3 regions of the Lysinibacillus sp. FSL R7-0073 genome follow, and region 2 is predicted to be linked to each of the others. Evidence: riboswitches for the same ligand, from Rfam matches in the RefSeq annotation. Region 2 holds a riboswitch; each other region holds the start of a gene.
What was found. Region 2 has a riboswitch for S-adenosylmethionine ahead of metA (homoserine O-acetyltransferase MetA). Riboswitches for the same ligand answer to the same signal wherever they lie in the genome.

Region 1 (8,236 bases), 1.3 Mb from region 2:
ATAAATATCCTGAGCACTGTAATCTAAATTCCAGTCAAAAGAAGCAATGTCATACATGGCAATGGTTTGAATTCCTGTAGCAGTAATCACTTTAGCAGTTCGCTCATCCATGATTCCTTGTGCTGGTCTAAAATAAAGTAAAGGTGGTTCCTGTAACGCATAAGTGAGTGCCTTATGGGCCTTCACTAAATCATCCTGTATTTCCTCTGGCGTCATCTTAGTAACATCTAAATGGTAATAGGAGTGACTTGCTACTTCATGACCTTCCTCTTGTATTAACTTTGCTAATTGTGGATTTTTCTCCACCCCACTACCGATTAAGAAAAATGTACTTTTAATATTATATTTTTTTAAAACATCTAAAACATCTTTCACTTGCTGTTCATGTGCCCAGTCATCAAAGGTAATGGCAATTTCTTTTTTAGATGTCTCTTTTCGATAAAATAAATGTGGTTCGATATTTTCATAATTTAAGTTAGGTTTGATTGCATCATGACCTGCTATTTCTTCTAACGACTTTGTTAAATAACGCTCATCTAACAAATCATTTAAAGTAGTAATTGTGTAATCATGCTCTTTTGCTAATTGTGCTAGTAAAGGAATGGTATCTATAATGGCAGGATTAATATAAGTATTAAGATGAATAATAGAGCCTCTATCAATATATTTGTCAATATAATCAATCAATTCTTGGGCACTTTGCATTTTTCGATCAAGTGGATTAATAGATAATCCTATCACTGCATTCATATCCAGTGCAGCAGCCGCTAAGCGCATATTATCTGTAATATCACCGGAACGACTTCGAACATATTTCGGCTTATATCCTAAATGCTCCTCAAATATTTGATTCGTTAAATAAATCTCCTCATAGGTTTGATCATAGTCTAAAGCGGTGACATCTGGAAATGACAAGGTACCGTTTTGGACTTCATGGCCTCTTTTTAAAATGTCTTGAACAAGCTCCGGCTCCTGTGCCACTCGTAGCCCCTCTAAGAAGAAGGTAGCTTTCATATTAGATTCATCTAATTTCTTCAGTAGTAGCTCCATTGTTTGATTATCCGCAAAGCCATTAAACGTTAGAGCCACTTTTGGCTTAATAATATCGGCATGGCTGATTGAATCACTCATCGTACCATCAGATTCCTTAATCTCTATAGTAGAATCAATTGGTTGAATAGTTTTTTGAGGAGTGGATTGACATCCTGCTAAGAACATCAGGAGTAGAAGCCCACATATTTTTAGCTGTTTCATGACCCACGAACTCTCCTTATAACTTGTAATAATATTTATTCTTAAATAAAAAATGGGTATTACGTGTATCAAAAATTAATGACGCTTGTTGATCAATTAATGAATAATCAATGTTGGAATGGTTGGTTAAAATCAATACTGCATCTGCATCTTTAATAATTTTTTCTGTTAAAGGAACTGTATTGAATATGGATTGTTCTACTGGGAATGTTTGAATATAAGGGTCGATAATCTGTAATGAGCACTGATTATCTAGTAATTGTTGAATGACACGTAGTGCGGGAGATTCGCGTGAGTCATTTATTTCCGGCTTATACGTGACACCAATAATAACAATTTTTGCTTGGCGCAGCTCGGTATTTTGAATACGTAAGTACTGCTCAAGCCTCTCCACAACAAAGTTAGGCATCGAATCATTAATTTTATCTGCTGCTTCAATTAATGTTGCTGAGACACCATGCTGTTGACCCGCCCACAATAAATATTTAGGGTCCACAGGGATACAATGTCCACCGACTCCTGGGCCAGGTTTAAATGGCATAAATCCATAAGGCTTTGTTGAGGCGGCATCGATGACTTCCCAAATATCAATGTTCATTTTATTGCAAATTTGACTTAGCTCATTGACAAGAGCGATGTTGATTTGGCGAAACGTATTTTCCAATAATTTCTCCATTTCGGCAACTTTCGGACTTGTTACCGTATATACACTAGTATGAATGACTGTTTCATAAAAAACCTTTGAAACTTCCAAGCATGTGGAAGTGACACCGCCAACAACTTTGGGTGTATTAGAAACTGAAAAATTACTATTACCAGGATCCACTCGTTCTGGTGAATAGGCTAAAAATAAATCTTGACCAACAGCAAAGCCATGTTTTTGCAAAATAGGCTGAACAATTTCCTCTGTTGTCCCAGGATAGGTCGTACTTTCAAGAATGACTAGTGCATTTGCATTAATATGGCACCCAATATCGTGAGCTGCTTCTTCTATATAGGAAATATCAGGAGTACCATCCTCAGTTGTAGGGGTTGGCACACAAATGATGACAACATCAACAGATGCAAGTTTGGAAAAATCATAGGTTGCTTCAAATTGATGTTCCTTTAATAGTAGTTGTATATTTTCTTTCGGGATATCAGCTATATAGCTTTCACCGTTTTGCAACAGGGCGATTTTTTCTTGATTTTTATCAAAGCCTAAAACATGAAAACCTTTTTGAACAATTTCAATGGCAAATGGTAGACCTACATAGCCGAGGCCAATTACCCCAATTGTCGCTTTTTTTGTTTGAATTTTATTTAATAAAGCTGAGCTCATTGATTTCGTGTTTATGTTCATAACAATAACTCCTTTGGCTAAACTTTCATGTAATTTTTATCGCCATTTTTCCGTTTTCTATTCATTCTACTTATATATGCCGAATATTCTGCAACGTAATAGGTTATTTCTCATTGCCATTTTAACCAAACCCCTTTCATCTCCACATACTTAAGTATGATTTTTTTTGTCAAAATAGATGATTAAAATCTAAATTTCACAAAAAACTTTTCTAACAATTATATAGTACTACTTGCAACTAAACAATTTCTAAATAATTCCTTCATTCACGATAAAACACCTACTTTATTAGTATTTAGAACAAAAAAATTCATTATTTATTCAAATTTTTAGTAAATATATTCAGAGTCTTTTTATAGTGTAGATGAAAAAGATGCTAAGTAACACTGAATAATGTTAATAAATAGAAAATTAACATTTTTTTCTTTCTTGAAATCTCTAAAAAATCCCTCCAGCATTGGTTTTAACCGATACTGGAGGGATTAGGTAGAACAATACTTTGAAATATGTAGAATAGGCACTACATGAGCTGTTGTAAATAATTTACATAGCTATTTTTATTTCCTCGGAAATCGACAACCTGTAAATAGTCACTATCCGAAAGCAGTCAAAATTCAGTTAAACAGCTTCAAAGAAAAAGAGTACATAAGTAATTCACTACTTACGTACTCTTTTGTTTAGATTATTGAACAGGTACTACTGCACCTTTCCATTCTTCTAAGATAAAGTCTTGGATTTCTTTAGACGTTAATACTTCTAATAATGTTTTAATTTCTGGTCTTGATTCATCACCAGCACGTACTGCGATGATGTTTACGTATGGCGACTCTTTGTCTTCAAGAGAAATCGCATCTTCGATTGGGTTTAAGCCATTATCAATAGCAAAGTTAGAATTGATCAGCACTGCGTCCCCTTCGTCGTTTTCGTACATTTGTACAAGCATTTCTGGTGCAGTATTCGCATCAAATTTAAAGTTTTTAGGATTTTCTTCTATATCCTTAATTTCTGCTGCTGTTTTATCAATACCATCTTTTAATTTAATTAAGCCCTTAGCTTCTAATAATGACAGCATACGACCATGATCTGATACTGAATTAGAAAGTAAGATTGTTGCACCTTCAGGCAGTTCCTCTAAAGATTTATATTTTTTAGAATAAATACCGATTGGCTCAATATGAACACCACCAGCATTGACGAAGTCATAGCCATTGTCTTTAATTTGCAACTCTAAATACGGAATATGTTGGAAGTAATTTGCATCCAAATCTTTTGATTCTAAATCTTGGTTTGGTAGCACATAGTCTGTATATGTTTCTACTTTTAGGTCAATACCTTTCTCAGCTAAAATCGGTTTTGCTTTATCCAAAATTACTGCATGTGGTGTATTAGAAGCTCCCACTGTTAAAGTAACGTTTTCTTTACTATCTGTTTTATCACCAGATGCTGAATTTGCATCCTCTTTTTTATCAGTACCGCAAGCTGCTAAAGCTAGTACAAGTATTGATAAAAATAATCCTGCTAATAACTTTTTCATTTATGACACTCCTTTTATTTTGATAAAAATATGTTAGCGGCAAGAACCGGAATAACCTCAGTTTTATTAACGTTTATCAATTTTTTCTGTAATGAAATCACCAATCCATTGGATGATAAAGACTATTACTAAGATCAAAATAGTTGCCATTAATGTCACATCTTGGCGATTTCTTTGGAATCCGTCTAAGAAGGCTAAGTTTCCAAGACCCCCTGCACCGATTATTCCTGCCATTGCTGTATAACCGACAAGTGCTACAGCCGTAACTGTAATACCTGAAATAAGTGCTGGTAAGGATTCAGGGATCAGAACTTTCCAAATAATTGTGGCTGTTTTAGCCCCCATTGAACGAGCTGCTTCAATAACACCCTTATCAATTTCTCGTAACGCAATTAATACCATACGCGCATAGAACGGAGCTGCACCGATAATTAAAGCTGGTAAAGCAGCATTAGCTCCACGGATTGTACCTAGTAAAAACTTAGTGAATGGAATTAATAAAATAATTAACACGATAAATGGGATAGAACGGAATATGTTAACGAGCGACCCTGTTAAAAAGCTAACAATTTTATTAGCCCATAACTGATTCGGACTTGTTAAAAATAGGACGATCCCAATGGCTAACCCAAGAATAAATGTAATAACTGTAGAAATGGCCGTCATATATAATGTTTCATACGTAGCCTGCCACATGCTATCCCAGTCTACATTCGGAAAGAGATTAGTTAGCATCTGCAATCACCTCCGTTTGTACTTCCACTGTATTTAAATAGCTTAAGGCTTCAGTCACGTTTGCTTTGGACCCGTCAATTTGCACAATGAGGGTACCATATGCACCATTTTTCGTTTGTGAAATATTTCCGTGTACAATGCTTACTTCCACATCGAATTGCTTTACTAGATGTGAAATAACTGGCTGTTCTGTTTTTTCACCAACAAAAATCAATTTGACAAGTTGTCCAGTTGGATAATTTGCTTTGATTTGTTCTACTGTATCCTGTGTTTCCTTTGTATTTGTAATTTGAGCTACAAATTTCTTAGTAATGGCAGCCTGAGGAGCCTGGAAAACTTGCAATACTTCTCCACGCTCTACAATTTCGCCTGCCTCCATCACTGCTACACGATGACAAATCTTGCGAATGACATGCATTTCATGAGTAATGAGGACAATCGTTAACCCTAAACGTTCATTAATATCCACCAGTAAATCAAGAATGGCATCTGTTGTCTCAGGATCTAGTGCAGATGTTGCCTCATCACATAGTAAAACCTCTGGATTATTTGCTAATGCTCGTGCAATCCCTACACGTTGCTTTTGTCCACCAGACAGCTGCGATGGATATGCTTGCTCGCGACCCTCTAAGCCAACAAGTGCTATCAATTCCTTCACCCGTGCCTCACGTTGAGCTTTTGATACACCTGCAATTTCTAATGGGAAGGCAATGTTTTCTGCAACTGTTCGCGACCAAAGTAGGTTAAAATGTTGAAAAATCATACTAACCTTTTGTCTAGCTGCTCTAAGCTTTTGACCTTTAATCGATGAAAATTCTTGATTGTTCACCGTTACTGTTCCTGCTGTTGGTTTCTCTAAACCATTAAGTAAACGAATCATGGTACTTTTACCAGCGCCACTATAGCCGATAATGCCAAAAATTTCACCCTTATTAATAGTAAGGTTAACATCTTTGACTGCCGTTAATTCGCCATTTGCTGTTTTGTATTTCTTCGTTATATTTTGAAGCTGTATCATAGCGAATACTCCTTTTCTTATATAAAAAAACCCCTTCACTCATAGACAAGTAGAAGGGGTCACGTATTATACGTTGAACCGTTCTCTCATCTTTCAAAGAAAAATCTTTGGGTGATTTGGCACCTTTTCACTATGTGATGGTTGCCGGGCTTCATAGGGCACTTCCCTCCGCCGCTCTTCATAAGAGTTCGATATATTTAATGTTTTAGTAATATATTTGTTACTTTACCACGCTAATAAAGTTCAGTCAATTGATTTTTTTAACAATTCGTACAAAAATGGTACGGATTGAAAAGCATAAATCTTTTCTGTCACTTTGCCGCCATCACAAACAAGTAAACAAGGGACGCTTTCAATTTGATGTTCAATAGCAATTTGCTCCAAAAAATTAATATTTGCTTTCCCTAGTTTTAGGTGAGGTAATAGTTGTTCTACAATTGACATCATTTTCGATGCCACTGCACAAGTACCACACATCTGTGTATATAAATAAAACGCAGCTTTTTCTCCCGACTGTAAAGCCGTCTCCCACTGCTCTTTTGACCATTCTTCCATTTAGTTCACGCAACCTTACAAAATATATTCATTATGGATTGAGAAATGCGCACGCAGTAAAATCATTGCTAACACTTTTCTTGGTGTCGTTTCTACTTCCTTATATGTCGGCATTGTACGTAAATGCTCTGCTTCCGGATAATGTCTGTCCATTAAAGCGCGTAGCTTATCGCCTGAAGTATCAGCATCAAAAAAAGTAAATAGCTCGTAGCCCTCATAGGGGTCTATTAGCTCCTCTAATTGATGCACTCCAATTGTTCCATTCGTACATAGTATTGTAACATTCTCGTTCAAAATTGGCTCAATTTGTAGCTTATCTGAGCGTCCTTCTACTATCAAGCATTTCCCATCGAACATTACGCCACCTCCATTTAGACATACCCACTTATACATTATTATATAATAAAAAACGCCGGTAGTTTCCGACGTTTTTTTGATTATGGCTTGTCTTATTCTGCAGTCATCTCTTCGTATTGTTCTGCTGTCATAAGTTTATCAACTTCTGATGCATCAGCAGGCTCTACGACGATCATCCATGCTTTTTCATATGGTGATTCATTTACGAATTCTGGGCTATCTTCTAAATCTGCATTTACTTCCACTACAGTACCTGAGATTGGTGCATACAATTCAGAAACAGTTTTTACTGATTCTACGCTACCGAATGGATCATCTGTTTTGATTTCATCGCCAACTTGTGGAAGTTCAACGAAAACGATATCTCCTAATTCAGATTGTGCGAAGTGCGTAATACCGATACGTACTTTTCCATCTTCTACTTTTACCCATTCATGCTCTTCAGAGTAACGTAAGTCTTTCGGTGTGCTCATGCAAAAAACCCCTCCATAATTATGTAATATATTCACTTTCAGTGTGCCATACTTCTCCTATAAAAACAAGGATAAAAACGGTTATAACCAAGCTTGCTCAAAATCGGATTCTTTAAACCCTAAAGTTACTTTTTTTCCATCTGTTACGATGGGACGTTTTATTAACATACCATCCGTAGCAAGTAGCTCAAGCTGTTCTTCCTCAGTCATATCAGCTAGCTTGTCCTTCAAACCAAGGTCACGATACTTCATGCCAGAAGTATTAAAAAACTTCTTCAAAGGTAGTTCACTTGCTTGCCATAAAGCTGTTATTTCATCCTTTGTTGGTGGCTGCTCTACGATATGTACCTCTTCATAGGAAACGTCATGATCATTTAACCACTTTTGTGCTTTTTTACATGTTGTACATTTTGGATAATGGAAAAATTGAATCGTCATAAAAATGCTCCTCTGCTCTCTTTTTCTGTAGTATACCATCATAATCATTTAGAATGGTGGAACTTCGCTCATTTACGTAAGTCTATCCATCGGTTTTGTATTTTTATCCGTTACTTTCACAAATTTATCTGGAACAAAAAAAACTAGCTACCCATTTACGGATAGCTAGCGTTTTTCATACGATTAAACGATATATTTTTCTGCTTCAATTAATTTCACAGATGCTTCACGTTTCTTCGTAATTAGGTTGTATGGATTGTTACGCGTTAATTTCCGTAATGCAGATAAAGTCATACGTGCTGCATCACCATCTGCGGACGCAAGAATTGTATCTTTTGCTTCTTTTTCGATTTCAGCAAATGCTTCTTGGCAGAAAATTTGAGTGTATAGCAATTTTTGATGTGCTTTTTCAACGCCATCACGAGCAATCGCTTTTTCTGTACGTAATACAGCTGATTCCATTGCAAATAATTGATTAGCGATATTAGCAATATTCACTAAAACTTCTTGCTCTTGATCTAACTTCGCAC
Region 2 (8,236 bases):
TATCAGTAAAATAGAGTAGGTTAGGGGGATTGTCTTGTGAAAGATCAACGCTTTAAAATTGCGCATCGAGAGGCGCTTATTGGAATTGGATTAGTCCTTGTCAACTTTGCGATTTGGTTTGGCTTTGCTTATGGACTAGGTGCAGGGGATCCCGCAAATTATTCGTATGTTTTGGGTTTTCCTGCTTGGTTTTTCTATAGCTGTATCGCAGGGACAGGCTTTATGATCCTGCTCATCTGGATTGTTATGAAGCTCTTCTTTAAAGAGGTTCCATTTGAAGATGAGGAGGAGGAGCGCTAATGCATTGGCAAGTTGTATTTCCATTGCTATTATTTCTAATTATTATTTTTGGAATTGGTTTCTGGGCCAATAAACATGTCCGCTCTTCTAACTCGTTTCTACAGGAGTACTTCCTTGGTGGTCGAGAAATGGGTGGATTTATCCTAGCGATGACAATGATAGCTACATATGGTAGTGCGAGTAGCTTTATCGGAGGACCAGGAGTAGCTTATACGAAGGGGCTCGGCTGGGTGCTACTCGCAATGGCACAGCTACCTGCGGGCTATTTTGTCCTGATGATTTTAGGGAAAAAATTTGCTATTATTGCTCGTCGTTACCAAGCTATTACGCTTATCGACTTTTTACGAGAACGCTACAAAAGCCATGTCATTGTCATTCTGTCTGCTATTAGTATTATTGTCTTTTTATTTTCAGCGATGATGGCACAGTGGGTAGGAGGAGCCCGATTAATTGAGTCTTTAACAGGCTTACATTACACGGCGGCACTGTTTATATTTGCGATTTCGGTTTTAGTGTATGTCATTATTGGTGGATTCCGAGCAGTTGCTTTAACGGATACTGTACAGGGCTCAATCATGGTTATAGGAACTGTAATTTTATTAATCGGAACTATTATTGCAGGTGGAGGCATCGATAAAATTATGACCTCGCTGGTCGCAGAAAATCCGAATTTCGTATCTCCATTTGGAGCAGAAGGGGATTTAACGCCTCTGTATGTTTCGACATTTTGGATATTAATTGGTGTAGGAGTGGTCGGACTTCCGCAAATCGCCGTGCGTGCGATGAGTTATAAGGATTCTAAAAGTATGCACTTAGCGATTATTATTGGCACGATTGCCATCGGGACAATCATGTTTGGGATGCATCTAATTGGTGTGTTAGCACGACCTGTCCTACCTGGCATCGATATTGGTGATAAAGTCATGCCACTATTAACATTAAAGGTACTGCCGCCTTTTTTAGCAGGGATTGTCTTAGCAGCACCAATGGCCGCTACCATGTCTACTGTCAATGCACTGCTCATGCTAGTAAGCTCTACAGTTGTCAAAGACATCTATTTAAATTACATGAAGCCACAGGCAAGTGATGCTGAAATTAAGCGTGCCAGTTTTATTGTGACAACGGTCATTGGCTTAGCAGTTGTCATCTTTGCACTCCATCCACCTGATTTATTAGTGTGGTTAAATTTATTTGCATTTGGTGGACTTGAGGCAGTCTTTATTTGGACGGTAGTACTCGGATTATACTGGAGGAAAGCAAACAAATATGGCGCCATTTCGTCAATGATTTCAGGTATGTCTTTGTATATTTTCATCGACCGGTTCTATCCGACCGCTTTCGGTATGCATACCGTTACGATTCCTATTGTAGCTTCCTTCATTATTTTTGTAATCGTAAGTCTTGCTACTAGTCATAAATTTAAGGACGAGCACTTCCTCATATAATGTCAAACAACGCCGCAGATTTTCGACTGTGGCGTTGTTTTTATTTAATGAATCATATAATCGTAGGCATTTTTTGCAAGGAGCGTCATCGTCACAATGATAAAAAGCGTACGGACAAAGCCGCTTCCTTTTTGAATGGCCATACGAGAGCCAAGCATAGCCCCTCCAATTTGAGCTACCCCCATGACTAAACCATATACATAATGGATTTGACCTAAGTATGCAAACATACAAACACCTGCCACATTACTTGCTAGATTTAAAAATTTCGCATTTCCTGCCGCTTTTAAAAAATCAAAGCCAACAAGCAAGAAGCTAAAGATTAAAAAAGAGCCCGTTCCAGGACCAAGAAACCCATCATAAAACCCAATAGCAAATAATAGCATCATAAATAAAAATAAGTGGGTTTTAGATAGATTTTTTACCGTTGAAACAGCACCCCAATCCTTTTTAAAGATCGTATAAATCCCAACAGCTGCCAGCATGATAAGCATTAATGGTTTTAATAGGGCTGGGTTAATTAAATGAACAGTCCATGCCCCACATAATGATCCAATGAAGGCGAGAGGGAAATATTTCAGGACAGATCGAATTTCAAGCTGACCAGAACGGTAAAAAGAAATGGACGAAGTGAGTGAGCCCATCGCGCCTGCTAATTTATTGGTTGCTACAGCAGCGGCGGGATTTAAGCCAACAAACAATAAGGCTGGTAAGGAAATTAAACCGCCACCTCCAACTACTGAATCTATAAATGCCGCCAGAAATCCAAAGGAAATTAATAGTATTAAAATATGTACATCCACATCGAAAACCATGTTTACACCTCTTCTTAATTAGTTACTACTGAAATAGTAACTAATTTATTCGGTGCTGTAAAGTCTAATTTTTTCATTGGCAAATGTTCACAACAGTAGCCTATAATAAAAATATGGAGGGATGATATGAATGAATTAATCGCCCAATTAAAAGAACTGGGATTGACAGAATATGAGGCAAAGGCCTATACAGCGCTCGTACAAAATAGTCATGTCAGTGCCTACCAAGTTAGCAAAAACTCTGGAATTCCAAGAGCTAGAATCTATGACATATTAAATGGTCTTGTTGAGAAGGGATTCGTTTTGAAAGAGGAAACGGCGGATCAAACGACGTATTCTTCCATTCCTGTCGAGATGTTTTTGCAGCAAATTCAACAGCGCTGGCAATCGAATTTTACGTCGATTAGTGATCAATTAGAAAAATTAGAAACGAAAGAACAAGAAGCGGAACCTAAAGTGTTAATGCTAAAAGGGAAGCAGACGATCCTCAATTATTGTCAAACCTTATTAAAAAAAGCAGAGACAAAAGTTATCCTATCGATGTGGGAGGATATGTACGATGCCTTACGCGAGGATATCGAAGAGGTATCACAGCATTTGGAGGTGCATGGCATTACCTTATATGTCGGAGAACATCTGGCATCTATCGATCAGCACAGAGCCACTCACTATACGAGAAAGACTTCTACACCTCATTGGTTTATTTTATCGGTTGATGGACAAGAAATGATTTATGGTCACTCGCCGTCGAACCAGGAAACAGCTTTTATAACGAATGATCCAGTGCATATTTATTTATTAGAGGATTATATTTGGCATGATGTTCTTATCAATCGACTAGTGAAGCGTGATGATAAAGAGCTTGAGGACTGGATTGCTAAAGAACGTAAAGCATTTTTCTTAGAGTAGCTATAAGGGAAGGGGAGCATCTTGAAAAAATGGATGTTGCCAGTATTATTTTGTTTATTTTTAATTGGCGGATGTGATTCTGCACCGCTGCCGGTTTCTCCTAAGATTCAGGAGTTAACAATCGTTCCTGACCATATCCAACAACATATTATAGCTAAAGACAGAATTCAGTTATTGTATGAAGATAACGTGACGTACTATCTTGTCATGTTTTCGAAAGGAAATGTGCTAGCAAGCGCGGCAGCAAATGAAGATCGGTTAGTCATTCATTTCAAGGAAGGAAGCGAGCAAAAGAAAGAAGCTCAACCGTATGTCTATGCTATCAACAAAAGCCCGGAGCTTATATATTAACGGAAAAAGCATGCCGATAGATCGTATTACCATGATGTAATAAAAAACCGAAATCTCTAAAAAAGAGATTTCGGTTTTTATTGATATTAATAAAATACTTTATCTACATTGTATTTGGAGCGGAACGTATTAATCGCATACGTTTCATAAATTTCACGTTCCATAGGATCTTCTACTTCATAGACTTCAATTTTGAAGACCTCGTCACGATAGTTTTTCATCGGAGATACATTGTCTTCAAAATGTTTTTTAATGCGTTGGCGAATTTTACGTGCTTTGCCGACAAACAATAGCTCATTCTTTTCATTATAGAATAAGAAAATGCCGCCTTTATCACGTGTGATTTTGTGGAAGTCGATGAAACCAAAGTATGGTGTAATTGGGACATCACCTGGTTTTACATCTTGTTCGCGTTGGCGAATGACTACATCTGGTTTTGGAAATTCAATATTAATCAAAGTATTCACGTTCCTCTCTATTACTAAAGATATATGGTAACATAATAGCGGCATGTTTACCATAAAATTTCATGTGGAATAACCATATACAGCAAGCTTAGTGTTTAACAAATGAATGGAGAACATGCATAGGAATAACAAAATATTCTATGAATTATTGATATTCTAACTAGTCCATGTTACAATTCAAGATAATTAAATAATCTTATCAAGAGAAGCAGAGGGATTTGGCCCGATGACGCTTCAGCAACCTCTAACAAGTGTTAGAAAGGTGCTAATTCCAGCAAAGGTTTTTCCTTTGAGAGATAAGAGTGAACGTGAAAAAAATCCTTCTCATTCTATCTCATATGGAATGTGGAGGATTTTTTAATTTTTAGAAAAAGGAGCAAAAAAAGAGAGGGGAACGCCAGATGCCAATTAATATTCCGAAAAATTTACCTGCTGGAGAACATTTACGTGAGGAAAAAATCTTCGTAATGGAAGAGGACCGTGCGAGAACACAGCAAATACGTCCATTAAATATATTAATCTTAAATTTGATGCCCGAAAAAGAAAAAACTGAGCTACAATTACTACGATTACTGGGAAATACACCCTTACAGGTGAATATTACTTTTTTAAACACGGCTACTCATGAATCTAAAAATGTGAGTAAATCTCATTTACAATTATTCTACACAACGTTTAACCAAATTCGTCATCGACGCTATGATGGTATGATTATTACTGGCGCACCAGTAGAAAAAATGCCGTTTGAAGAGGTTAACTATTGGCAGGAAATTTCTGAAATTATGGATTGGTCTAAAAAGAATGTGACATCTGTGCTACATATATGTTGGGGGGCACAGGCTGCGTTATATCATCATTATGGGATTGGAAAGGTCGAGCTTTCTGCCAAATGCTCCGGCGTTTATTCTCATGTGATTACTGATTTAACAGTGGATTTAGTACGAGGCTTTAGTGATTTATTTACAGCCCCTCATTCTCGCTATACATCTGTCTCAATTGACGAGGTTCGCAATCACCCAGAGTTACGCTTATTATCCTATTCAGAGGATGCGGGTGTATTTATCGTGCAATCTAAAGATAATAAAAACATTATGATTACAGGTCATTTAGAATATGATGCGACAACATTAGCCGATGAATACAGTCGCGATGTTGCCAAAGGCATCCATATAGACGTTCCAGTAAACTACTTCCCAAATGATGATCCGGCAAAGGCACCGATGAATACATGGCGTGCCCATACGCATTTATTGTTCTCCAACTGGTTGAACTACTACGTATACCAAGAGACACCATATGAATGGGATTTTGTGGACGAAATTGAATATCATATTTAAATAACAATGGAAAAGTCTAATTTCTTCTCTAAGCAGCTGAAGGAATTAGACTTTGTTATTCTAGATTTTTCTTGTCAGAACTCGTTTTATCTGGTGTCGCCTGATCGTCCTGTTTGGATGTAGCGTTGCCAGCTTCAGACTGAATCACTTGGTTGGAATTCGTCGTAGCAGATTTATCTTGATTGTTTTGAGTAGAAACTGGATTATCTGTTTTTTCCTGATCATCCTGAGTGCTATCTGTATTAGCATTGTTAGTCTGATTATCTTGATTGAAGTCCACAGTCGCAGCTTTCGCCTGATTATCCTGATTGGAATCGGTATTAACAGCTTTCGTCTGATTATCCTGATTGGAATCCATATTATCCGGTTTCGCCTGATTGCCTTGATTGGAATCTAAATTATCCGGTTTCGTCTGATTATCCTGATTGGAATCTAAATTATCCGGTTTCGTCTGATTATCCTGATTGGAATCCATATTATCCGATTTCGCCTGATTATCTTGATTGGAATTTGTATTAACAGGTTTACCCTGATTCCCTTGATTAGAATCCGCATTACCCATTTCAGCCGAATTCTCTTGTGATTTCCGATTACGTATAACGGCTACAATGAGTAGCAGGATAGGTAATAAAATGGTGAAAACAAATGAATAAATGGGCCAAATTTCATTATTATAATTGTCGGAATGGACGATGTCAGGGTGAAGAATTTGCGAAAGTCCGATCATAATGATACCCATAGGTAAGATAAGTGGGCGATGATCCTTCAGTTTCATAATTTGTGCAATCCCCACAACCGTCGTATAAAAGTACATAAATGTTCGAATAAAAATAGAGGCAATCCACATAAAAGCCATGATGATTTCAATACGCTGTAAAAAGTTGCCGATAGAGATTCTCTGTGCTAAAGCATAGCTAGGAAAAGTTCGGTAAGCCGTATTGGCTGCCCCTAATACTAGTATGGAAAGGGTAATCAATGTTACTAAAACAAATCCACCGAGAATAGTGCCTATGTAAAATCCTTTCTTTGAGGATTGCTGGACATTGACACTGGCAGGGTAAATCATTAATAACATAACGAGCGAAAAAGAAAAGACACTCATAAAGCGAAAAATACTATAGAACATGGATGTTTTGGATGCTTCCATAATCGGTTGTATATTTTCGAACTTAATTTGTGGAGTAATACAAACAATAAAGAAAATAAAAATTAAGATAAACATAGGGAAAAGAATTTCTGCTGAGCGAGCAAAGGTCTCTAACCCTAAATAGGCAGCATACATAATAATAATGCTAAACAACAAGGCGAATGCCAGCGTGGGTGTCTCCGGCATTACCTCTGTTTTCATAAAAATGCCAATAAAGTATAATAGTTCTCCTCCGGAAAATAGGGTAAGAGAAAGAAAACCAATCACTGTAATTTTTCCAAGAAAGCCCCCGAGAATTTTTTCATTTGCCTCAATAAAGTTCAGTGTTGGTGTTTGGTTGCCAAGCGTCAAAAATAATTTCACCACTAGTAAACTAAGGACAACGCCAATACTTGCAGCAATCCATGCATCTTGCATACTGGAGCTTGCAATAGTTGAAGGGATAATTAAAATGGCTGTACCGATAGAAAGGAGGCACGTAATGATTGTAAATTGTCTTGAACTAATGACTTCTTTTTCCATATAACTATCCTCCAATACATGTCGATGTGTCTACTATTTTGTGAGTGAAACGATAAAATCCTTAATGGGTGTAAAAATGAACGTTATAAAATCTAAAGGGCTTGGGATATTTAATTTGAGGGCAATGCCCATATTAAGCGCTGTCCCAATTAGTAATAGAATAGAAAAAACAAGGATGGTCTTGGTGTCCTTTTGTTTTTTGAGCTTTGGGATAACTAGTAATGCAATAATGACCGAAATGATGAAAACAGCTACCGCTAGTAACATGCCACTATTCCTCCTTTGGCTTTTTTAATAATGAATTTTGCATTGTGCCTAAACCTTGTGTCGTCACTTTTACATGAACATGGACAGGAAGATCAGGAAAGATACTTGGCCAATCATTTTTGATTTTTTTCCACTGTTTTGCATCTGCACGATGGAGGGCATCACCATAGCCTAAAACATCCACTTGGTATTGCTGCTGAATTTTTTCTAAAGTTTTTTCAATACGTTCATCGATACCCTGTGCAGTTTTTTTATTGATATAATCCATCGTTTTATTTTTTGTCAGATTGATATCACATTCGACCTCTCCTACATTTTGTTCCACATTTATTTGGACATCAATTTGTGGTTTCCCATTTTTAAATGACCCCTTTACTGTCGTGGAGGATTTTGTAATCTCAGTCGAGAGTGTACCTTGTTTTGGACAGGTGACAATTTCAATCGTACTTTGTATTTTGTCACTGAGGAAACTAATGCTTTTACTTTCTCCCTCTGAAAGTAAACCAATGTATTTATCTCCTTTAAAGACGGCCAATCCTGCATATTTTAACAGCACAGGTGTTTTAACACGTTGGACGTTTGTTTGATCGGCACCTAATCGTTTGTCCCCATGAATTTCAATCGCAGAAATCAAAGCTCCATTATCCTTTTCACTGAGCCTTGTGACTAATTCGTC
Region 3 (8,236 bases), 800 kb from region 2:
TTGGAATTGCGATGAAGCATAATGCATCACCTGTAACGAAGAAATTTGCGGAAATTTTAAGTGCATGGCTGATGGAACAAAAAAATGCACTATGATGGAATCTATTGAAGCCTATCCTTCCATTACGGTAAAATAGTAGGTGTATATATTTTAGAAAATAGGTGAGTGGATGGGGACATTACAAGGTAAAACCGTACTCATTACAAGTGGGGGAACACTTGAAAAATGGGATCGTGTACGAGGGCATACGAATTTATCGAAAGGGACAATGGGCTGTTATTTAGCGGAGGCGGCACTCGCTGCTGGTGCTAATGTAGTATATATGCATGGTTATTTTGCACAGCTTCCAGTGAATCACAATCAAATGAAATTGATTAAATTTGAAGGTATTGAGGATTTAGGAGAAAAAGTTCGTCATGCTGTCCAACATGAATTTGTTGATATCGTTATTATGGCTGCGGCTGGCTCCGATTGGGTCATTGATAAAGTATATGATCAATCAGGGAACTTGATGGAGGAAGCGGGGAAAATGCCTTCCGATGAGCCACCTATTATTCATTTTAAAAAGGCGCCAAAAGTCTTAGGGCAAATTAAGGGCTGGCAGCCAAATGTAACGTTAGTAGGGTTTAAGCTAGAAGCGACCGATGATGAGGAGTTTTTATTAGCACGTGCACGACTGCGAATGGAAACAGCTCATGCTCAATTGATGGTGGCAAATAGCTCTCAATCTTTATATGGCGGGGACGAGCCCCATTGGATTGTACCTGCTGATGGACAGCCTATGAAAGTAATGGGCAAGCAAAAAACAGCCGAAGCTTTAATGATGTATTTACAACATCAATAAATGTGAACTGTGTAGAGAAATAGTTCTACACAGTTTTTTCTTGTCTAAAAGTTGAGTATCATTTAATATTTACTTAACGGTCGGTAAAAAAGGAGGGTTATGATGGGGAATAAAGAACAAACTTTTCAAAAGATTATAGAAGTTGCTTATGTGATGTTTGCAGAAAAAGGGTTTGAAAAAACTAGCTTAGCCATGATTGCTGCAGAGGTTGGTATATCAAAACCAGCCATTTATTATTATTTTCAATCAAAGGATCAATTAATCGCCTACTTATTTGATGAACTGTATAAAGTAATTGAACAGGATGTCGCTGTGGATTATAAAGAGCTTTCTCCTGTTAATTTCAAGGAGGAATTACTCGAGCTGGGCTATAAGTCTATTGAGGCGCAGGGCAAGGATCCTTATTTTAATAAAATATTTAACCAATATGTACTTTTAGCAGCTCGCGATGAAAGCTATAAGAAACAATTAGTAGAGCTAGAAACAAGCTTTTTAACAAGCTTTGTTGAAGTCCTACAATGGGGCGTGCGGCTAGGAGTTCTAGAGGATACTCCCAATATAGAAGCAAAGGCACAGATGCTAGCCTTGGTCTATGATAATATCGGTAATTTCATGTTAACAGGTAACCAATTGAACTATAGAGCTATTTGGAAGGAGGCTGTACATAGCGTTATCCAAGGGGGCAAAGATGACAAAAAGAAATGATGATCGGCGCATTGAAGGTCTTGATTTTGCAAGAGCTCTCGCTATGCTTGGTATGTTTATTGTCAATTTTGGTGTCGTAACGGGTTCTACAACGAATGGTTCAACATGGTTGATTGCTTTACAAAATATGTTTGAGGGGCGTGCCTCGGCCGTATTTGTCATGCTAGCAGGAATAGGGACAGCTTTAATGACTCGTCACGCTAGAGAGACTAAGGACCCAATGCTTCTTCGCGAGAATCGACTTACTTTGTGGAAGAGGTCATTTTTGTTATTCGTGATAGGGATAGTACTATATGCGGTCGGTTGGACAGGAGATATATTACATTATTATGGCGTGTATATGTTTGTTGCCGCATGTTTGATTGCCCAATCTAAGAAATGGATGATGTTCATAATCGGTGTCATCCTCATCCTTTCACAATGGCTTCAAATTCAATTTAATTACCTTGCTGGTTGGCATCCAACATATATATTACTAGAGTATCTGGATTTTTGGACACCAGCAGGATTTATAAGAAATTTGATGTTTAATGGCTATCACCCACTATTCCCCTGGGTTTGTTTCTTTCTGATGGGCATGTTAATCGGCACATTTGATTTAACAAATCGTACATTAAGAAAAATCCTATTTGTGACTGGTTTATTGCTAGTCATAATGACGGAGACTTTTTCAACGATATTTATTAAGATGACAACGATCCATTTATTAGATGTAGAGAGTGCATTGTATTTATTTGATACGGGACCGATTCCCCCGAATATGATGTATGTTCTATCTAATTCGGCTTCAGCTATTGTCCTTATCGTAGGCTCCATCTATCTTGTTGAGACATCTAAAAATAAAGTGATTGAAGCTTTGATCTTAACGGGACAAATGTCTTTAACGCATTATGTTGGCCATGTTTTTATTGGGATTGGAATATTAATTGTTTGCCAAAAGTTGGAGAATCAAACGCTTGCTTTTTCCATGCTATACGCCTGCTGTTACTTTTTAGGATGTGTGTTTGTTTCTGTATGGTGGAGAGCTAAACATCGTCGAGGTCCTCTTGAATTCATGATGAGGAAATGGAGTTCGTAATAAATTAATGGATAGCCATCTATTTCTCACTGATTAGGCATAAAATACTTTAGATATAGATAGTTTTCTAATCAAAAATAATCATTACAAAGTATTCAGCTAGGTTTTCTAATATTTTATATTGACAATCGTATAACAGAATTATAGAATTATTTTCAAGAAACGCAGTACTCTTATCAAGATAGGTGGAGGGACTTGGCCCAATGAAGCCACGGCAACCGAAAAATAGGTGCCAATTCCAACAGATGTATCTGAGAGATAGGAGGGGCTATCAATCAGCTTGATGCATTGGCCTCTTTTGTACAACAAGGATGATAAAGAAGGGGTGTATCGTATGGCTCAGTCGGCAAAGGTAGAAGATAAGAAGTTAGAGGCTATTGCAAAGGCCATTCAAAATCTTGAATTTGGTGAAGTGCATATTACGATTCAGGATGGTGTAATTGTTCAAATTAATAGGCTTGAAAAGCAGAGATTTCCTCAGAAGAAATAAATGATCATTTCAGTTGAACGATGTGAAAAGGCCACCAATAAGCATGATTTCCGTTGCTTACAAGTGGCCCTTTTTTTATGGCATTAGCTATAAAAGCTTTTTGGAATCTGACCGATATGACGGCGATGATAGAGAAGCGGTTCCTTTTGAGTATTAGTAATATCTAGCACTTGCCCAATAAAAATAGTGTGATCACCTGCATCTATCTGCTGAAATGATTTACATTGTAAAATAGCTGCTGTATCATGTAAAATCGGTAGCCCTAAAGAAGAAATAGACCATTTTGCTTGAGCAAAGCGATCCGGGACTTTACTTGCAAATAATGTACATAAATGCTCTTGATCACTCGCTAACATATTAACAGCGAATTTTTCCGCACTCATAAAGTAAGGATAGAGCTGAGATTTTTTATCGAGTGACCATAAAATAAGTAGTGGGTCAATGGAAACAGATGCAAAAGAATTGACTGTTAAGCCAATTGGATTCGTTTCATGACATGCTGTAACAACCGTTACACCTGTAGGATAGTTACCTAATGCCAATTTAAAAGCAGCTACATGATCTGTCATTCAAATCACCTCTTTATAGTTAGTAATAAATTAGTTAACGGAGTTAGTAGGTAAATTGCACTTTTTTTCATACCATATAGTAACTCCTTTTCTTAAGTAAATATTAAATCAATTACACATCCAGGTAAAGCTAATGGGGGAAAGAAAGGGGAATTGCCATGACTTTATATTTTGATCATCTGGTACATCAAGTAGAATCACCGGAAAATATAAAGGTTTTCTTCAATAAACGAAATGTCCATACAGTGAACGGTGGTCAACACACGATGTGGGGGACTTACAATACGCTAAGCTATTTTGGCTTAAGCTATATTGAACAAATCGCTATTTATGATCGTGATTTATTTGAGCAAGCGGCCCTGTACCCATATTCCCTACATTATACGTTTAAACGTGATCATGAGCGCCAAGGATTTTCACGAATTGCCTTGCGCACTAAAAATATTGAAGACGAGGGTCAACGATTGCGTGCATTGGGCTATGAAGTATATGGTCCGGATGCTTGTAGCCGCACAAGACCAGACGGCACGATAATTGAATGGAAGCTATTGCATTTTGGCATGTCTGGCCTTTCAGTGGATTTTCCATTCTTAATTGAATGGGCAGATGACGATGAGGAACGTTTGGCTCAATTAAAGGCTAGTGGCGCGATCGATGAAAAACAAGCCATTACAATGGAATCCATCCAGTTTTTTGTCAAGGATGTGGAGGAAACGGTGCAGCTTTGGCAGAAGGTATTACAATTACCCGATTTTGAGCAGCATGAGCAGTTTATATCTCTACAGCTACCGAATATGCGCTTGGATTTTTATGAGGAGGCGGCAGCATCTAGCATGACGCTTGGGCATTTAAAAGAAGGGCCAATCGGTGTAACACTGAAAGATCCACACCGAACAAAGGAAACATTAGTTTGCCCAGGTGCTTTTTATTGGATTAATAGATAAATTAAAAATCCACTTCAATTGTTGAAGTGGATTTTTATGTGCAAACATGTAAAAAAGCGGATTGAGCTATTTTCAAATACTTCATCCACTTACTATTTTGTAGCTTATAATTTTACAACATTTGATGCTTGCGGGCCGCGATTGCCTTCCACAACATCAAATGAAACCTTTTGACCTTCTTCAAGTGTACGGAAGCCTTCCTCCTGGATGCCCGTAAAATGTACAAATACATCTTCTCCATCATCACATTCAATAAAGCCATAACCCTTTTCATTATTGAACCACTTTACGATCCCATGTTGCATAAGCATTCGCCTCCAATGCGCTTGAATGTAAAATAAAGTTAATAAAGTCGTGCTATCAATGATAAAATGTGAAAAAATTGCATTTTCTCTTAGAACATACATGAATTGAACAAAAATGTCAATTGATTGTCGGAATGCTAGCATATCTGACTTTCTTTTTTTTCACAATTAAGACTATAATGGAAATGACCAACATAGAAAGTAGGATGCCAAATGACAACGAAAAATCAACCATTATCAGATTTAGAAATCGCGAGTCAAGCAGTGATCAAACCTATTACGGAAATTGCCAATGCTGCAGGTATTCCAGAGGATGCACTTGAGCAGTATGGCCGCTACAAAGCGAAGATTGACCCATTAAAAATTACAGCTCAAGGTGAGGACGCAAAGGTTGTATTAGTGTCAGCTATTAGTCCAACCCCAGCAGGTGAAGGGAAGTCGACTGTGACTGTAGGACTAGCTGATGCCCTTCATCAATTAAATAAGAAAGTGATGGTAGCTTTACGTGAACCATCTCTTGGTCCAGTAATGGGCGTAAAAGGTGGCGCAACAGGCGGAGGCTATGCACAGGTAGTACCAATGGAGGATATTAACTTACACTTCACTGGTGACCTTCATGCGATAACAACAGCCAATAATGCTTTATCCGCATTTATTGATAATCATATCCACCAAGGGAATGTCTTAAACATTGATCCACGACGTATTATTTGGAAACGTGTAATGGACTTGAATGATCGTTCATTACGGAAAGTGATTGTAGGATTAGGAGGGCCTGTTCAAGGCATGCCACGTGAAGACGGCTTTGATATTACGGTTGCCTCCGAAATTATGGCAGTGTTCTGTTTAGCAACAAGCATTGAGGATTTACGCGAGCGCATCGCTAGCATTGTAATTGGCTACACATTTGAGCGTGAGCCTGTTTTTGTGCGTGATTTACAGGTAGAGGGTGCCTTAACATTATTATTGAAGGATGCCTTTAAGCCAAACTTAGTACAAACATTAGAAGGGACACCAGCTATTATACATGGTGGTCCATTTGCTAATATTGCCCATGGCTGTAATTCTATTATGGCGACACAAACTGCTCGTAAGCTAGCTGATATTGTGGTGACAGAAGCGGGCTTCGGGTCTGATTTAGGTGCCGAAAAGTTCATGAACATTAAAGCTCGTAAAGCGGGCTTCAAGCCAAGTGCCGTTGTCATCGTAGCAACGATTCGTGCATTAAAAATGCATGGTGGTGTTCCAAAAACATCACTTGTCGGTGAAAATGTGGAAGCCCTACTCCAAGGAATTGAAAATTTAGCTAAACACGTCGACACGGTACGTACATTTGGTGTTGAACCGATTATTGCATTAAATCGTTTCATTACAGACACAGAAGCAGAGCTAGAAGCAGTTCTGAACTGGTGCCAAGAAAATCATGTACGTATAGCCCGAACAAATGTCTGGGAAGAGGGCGGTAAAGGTGGAGTAGCCTTAGCTGAACAAGTACTAGCTGTGTTGGAAGAAGAAAACAACTTCTCACCATTATATGATGTAACAGAGTCCATTGAAGAAAAAGTACGTACTATTGTACAAAAGGTATATGGTGGGAAAGATGTCCAATTCACTGACCAAGCTAAAAAACAAATGGCTCAAATCGAAAAATTTGGCTGGGATTCTCTGCCGATTTGCATGGCAAAAACGCAATACTCTTTATCCGATCAACCAAGTTTACTTGGACGTCCAGAAGGCTTCACGGTCACAATTCGTGAGGTGATTCCAAAGCTTGGTGCTGGTTTCTTAGTTTGTCTGACAGGCGATATTATGACAATGCCAGGACTACCAAAAGCTCCTGCAGCCTTACGCATGAATGTCGATAATGACGGACATGCGGTCGGATTGTTCTAATAAATGTTGAAAAGCTGCCCTTTAAAAAAGGTGCAGCTTTTTTTAGTTATTGGCTGATAAAAGTCTAGTCATTTTAACATATCCTTCCTTAAATTCCGCTAAAAAGTATTCTGATATCTTCCTTCTATACTTGATAACCTGTCTTAGCATTCATCATCGCCATTTTTTTTAGAAAATTTACGATTCTAGTTGAAAAACTAGGATTTTTTTTCATGCGATTAAAAACTCGAGAAGCTTCCTTATATAAATGTGTTTGGTATTTTTTATCAATAGTTCTCTGTTATTGGAAGGAAAAAGCGGATTTTTACAAAGAGAAGCAATTGTCAAATGAATTTTTATTTAAAAAATACATTGAATTTTCTTTTTCTTTTAAATATAATTTACTTAATTCTAATTCGGAACACTGTTCCGATTATAGGAACACGGAGGGATGAAGTCTTGAAAATCGCAACAGATATTGGCGGTACTTTTACCGACCTAGTTTATACAGATGAGAAAGGAAATCTTCATTTTGACAAGGGGCATACGACACCAGGGCATTTTGAGGATGGTATATTAAACGTATTAGGACGACATGTAACAGAGGATTCTCTCATTGAATCATTTATTCATGGTTCTACGGTAATTATTAATACATTAACAGAGAGAAAAGGTGGCGTAGTTGGATTAATTACAACAAAAGGCTTCCGTGATATTTTAGAAATTGCACGTGGTAACCGACCAGACTTATATAATTTTAAATATAAAAAGCCAGAGCCATTTGTAGAGCGTTATTTACGACAAGAAATCGATGAACGCATTGATTTTAAAGGAAATATTATGAAAGCGCTTAATAGGGACGAGGTTGGAGAGATTGTCCGTCAATTTAAGGAATCAGGTGTAGAGGCAATTGCCATTTCGTTGATTCATGGCTATAAAAACCCTATTCACGAGCAGCAATTAAAAGAAGAAATATTAAAAATTTGGCCTGAGGTGTATATTACACTTTCGAGCGAAACCATTAAGGAATATCGCGAATATGAAAGAACAAATACAACGGTTTTAAATTCATATGTGAAGCCCATTGCTCACGCTTATTTAAAAAGCTTAAAAGAAAAATTAAGTACAGTTGGTATTACGGATCATTTAAAAATTATGCAATCGAATGGTGGGACAACAAGCTTTGATAAAGCGATGGAGTTACCAATCAATCTAGTAGAATCTGGTCCTGTAGCAGGAATGTTTGGAGCTGCAAAATTAGGTGAGCTTCTAAATGAATCCAATATTATCGCCTTTGATGTGGGTGGTACGACAGCGAAATGCTCACTTATTACAGATGGCAAAGTAAATGTTACGACAGAGTACTATATTGAAAGAAATGAAAAATTTGCTGGCTATCCAATTAAAACTCCGGTTGTAGATATTGTTG

Region 1: it holds a riboswitch for S-adenosylmethionine, as region 2 does, so the genes downstream of both, MKY88_RS19255 (methionine ABC transporter ATP-binding protein) here and metA (homoserine O-acetyltransferase MetA) in region 2, are expected to answer to the same signal.
Region 3: it holds a riboswitch for S-adenosylmethionine, as region 2 does, so the genes downstream of both, MKY88_RS08325 (YezD family protein) here and metA (homoserine O-acetyltransferase MetA) in region 2, are expected to answer to the same signal.

Annotation. Positions count from the first base shown of each region.
Region 1 covers NZ_JBBPAS010000001.1:3,819,440-3,827,675, forward strand. The annotation lists gene MKY88_RS19235 (polysaccharide deacetylase family protein) at 1-1,254, opposite strand, end outside; gene MKY88_RS19240 (nucleotide sugar dehydrogenase) at 1,271-2,596, opposite strand; gene MKY88_RS19245 (MetQ/NlpA family ABC transporter substrate-binding protein) at 3,279-4,130, opposite strand; gene MKY88_RS19250 (methionine ABC transporter permease) at 4,197-4,865, opposite strand; gene MKY88_RS19255 (methionine ABC transporter ATP-binding protein) at 4,855-5,883, opposite strand; SAM riboswitch class I at 5,967-6,070, opposite strand; gene MKY88_RS19260 (thioredoxin family protein) at 6,127-6,438, opposite strand; gene MKY88_RS19265 (hypothetical protein) at 6,454-6,795, opposite strand; gene gcvH (glycine cleavage system protein GcvH) at 6,888-7,268, opposite strand; gene MKY88_RS19275 (arsenate reductase family protein) at 7,350-7,706, opposite strand; gene MKY88_RS19280 (acyl-CoA dehydrogenase family protein) at 7,890-8,236, opposite strand, start outside.
Region 2 covers NZ_JBBPAS010000001.1:2,548,663-2,556,898, reverse strand. The annotation lists gene MKY88_RS12620 (YhdT family protein) at 37-300, shown strand; gene panF (sodium/pantothenate symporter) at 300-1,745, shown strand; gene MKY88_RS12610 (TSUP family transporter) at 1,790-2,560, opposite strand; gene MKY88_RS12605 (TrmB family transcriptional regulator) at 2,687-3,469, shown strand; gene MKY88_RS12600 (hypothetical protein) at 3,491-3,820, shown strand; gene MKY88_RS12595 (nucleotide excision repair endonuclease) at 3,907-4,278, opposite strand; SAM riboswitch class I at 4,481-4,590, shown strand; gene metA (homoserine O-acetyltransferase MetA) at 4,689-5,624, shown strand; gene MKY88_RS12585 (GerAB/ArcD/ProY family transporter) at 5,680-7,293, opposite strand; gene MKY88_RS12580 (hypothetical protein) at 7,327-7,560, opposite strand; gene MKY88_RS12575 (Ger(x)C family spore germination protein) at 7,565-8,236, opposite strand, start outside.
Region 3 covers NZ_JBBPAS010000001.1:1,748,472-1,756,707, forward strand. The annotation lists gene MKY88_RS08305 (LysR family transcriptional regulator) at 1-95, shown strand, start outside; gene MKY88_RS08310 (phosphopantothenoylcysteine decarboxylase domain-containing protein) at 170-844, shown strand; gene MKY88_RS08315 (TetR/AcrR family transcriptional regulator) at 947-1,549, shown strand; gene MKY88_RS08320 (DUF418 domain-containing protein) at 1,533-2,627, shown strand; SAM riboswitch class I at 2,798-2,892, shown strand; gene MKY88_RS08325 (YezD family protein) at 2,962-3,117, shown strand; gene MKY88_RS08330 (flavin reductase family protein) at 3,201-3,686, opposite strand; gene MKY88_RS08335 (VOC family protein) at 3,845-4,630, shown strand; gene MKY88_RS08340 (cold-shock protein) at 4,735-4,935, opposite strand; gene MKY88_RS08345 (formate--tetrahydrofolate ligase) at 5,149-6,828, shown strand; gene MKY88_RS08350 (hydantoinase/oxoprolinase family protein) at 7,267-8,236, shown strand, end outside.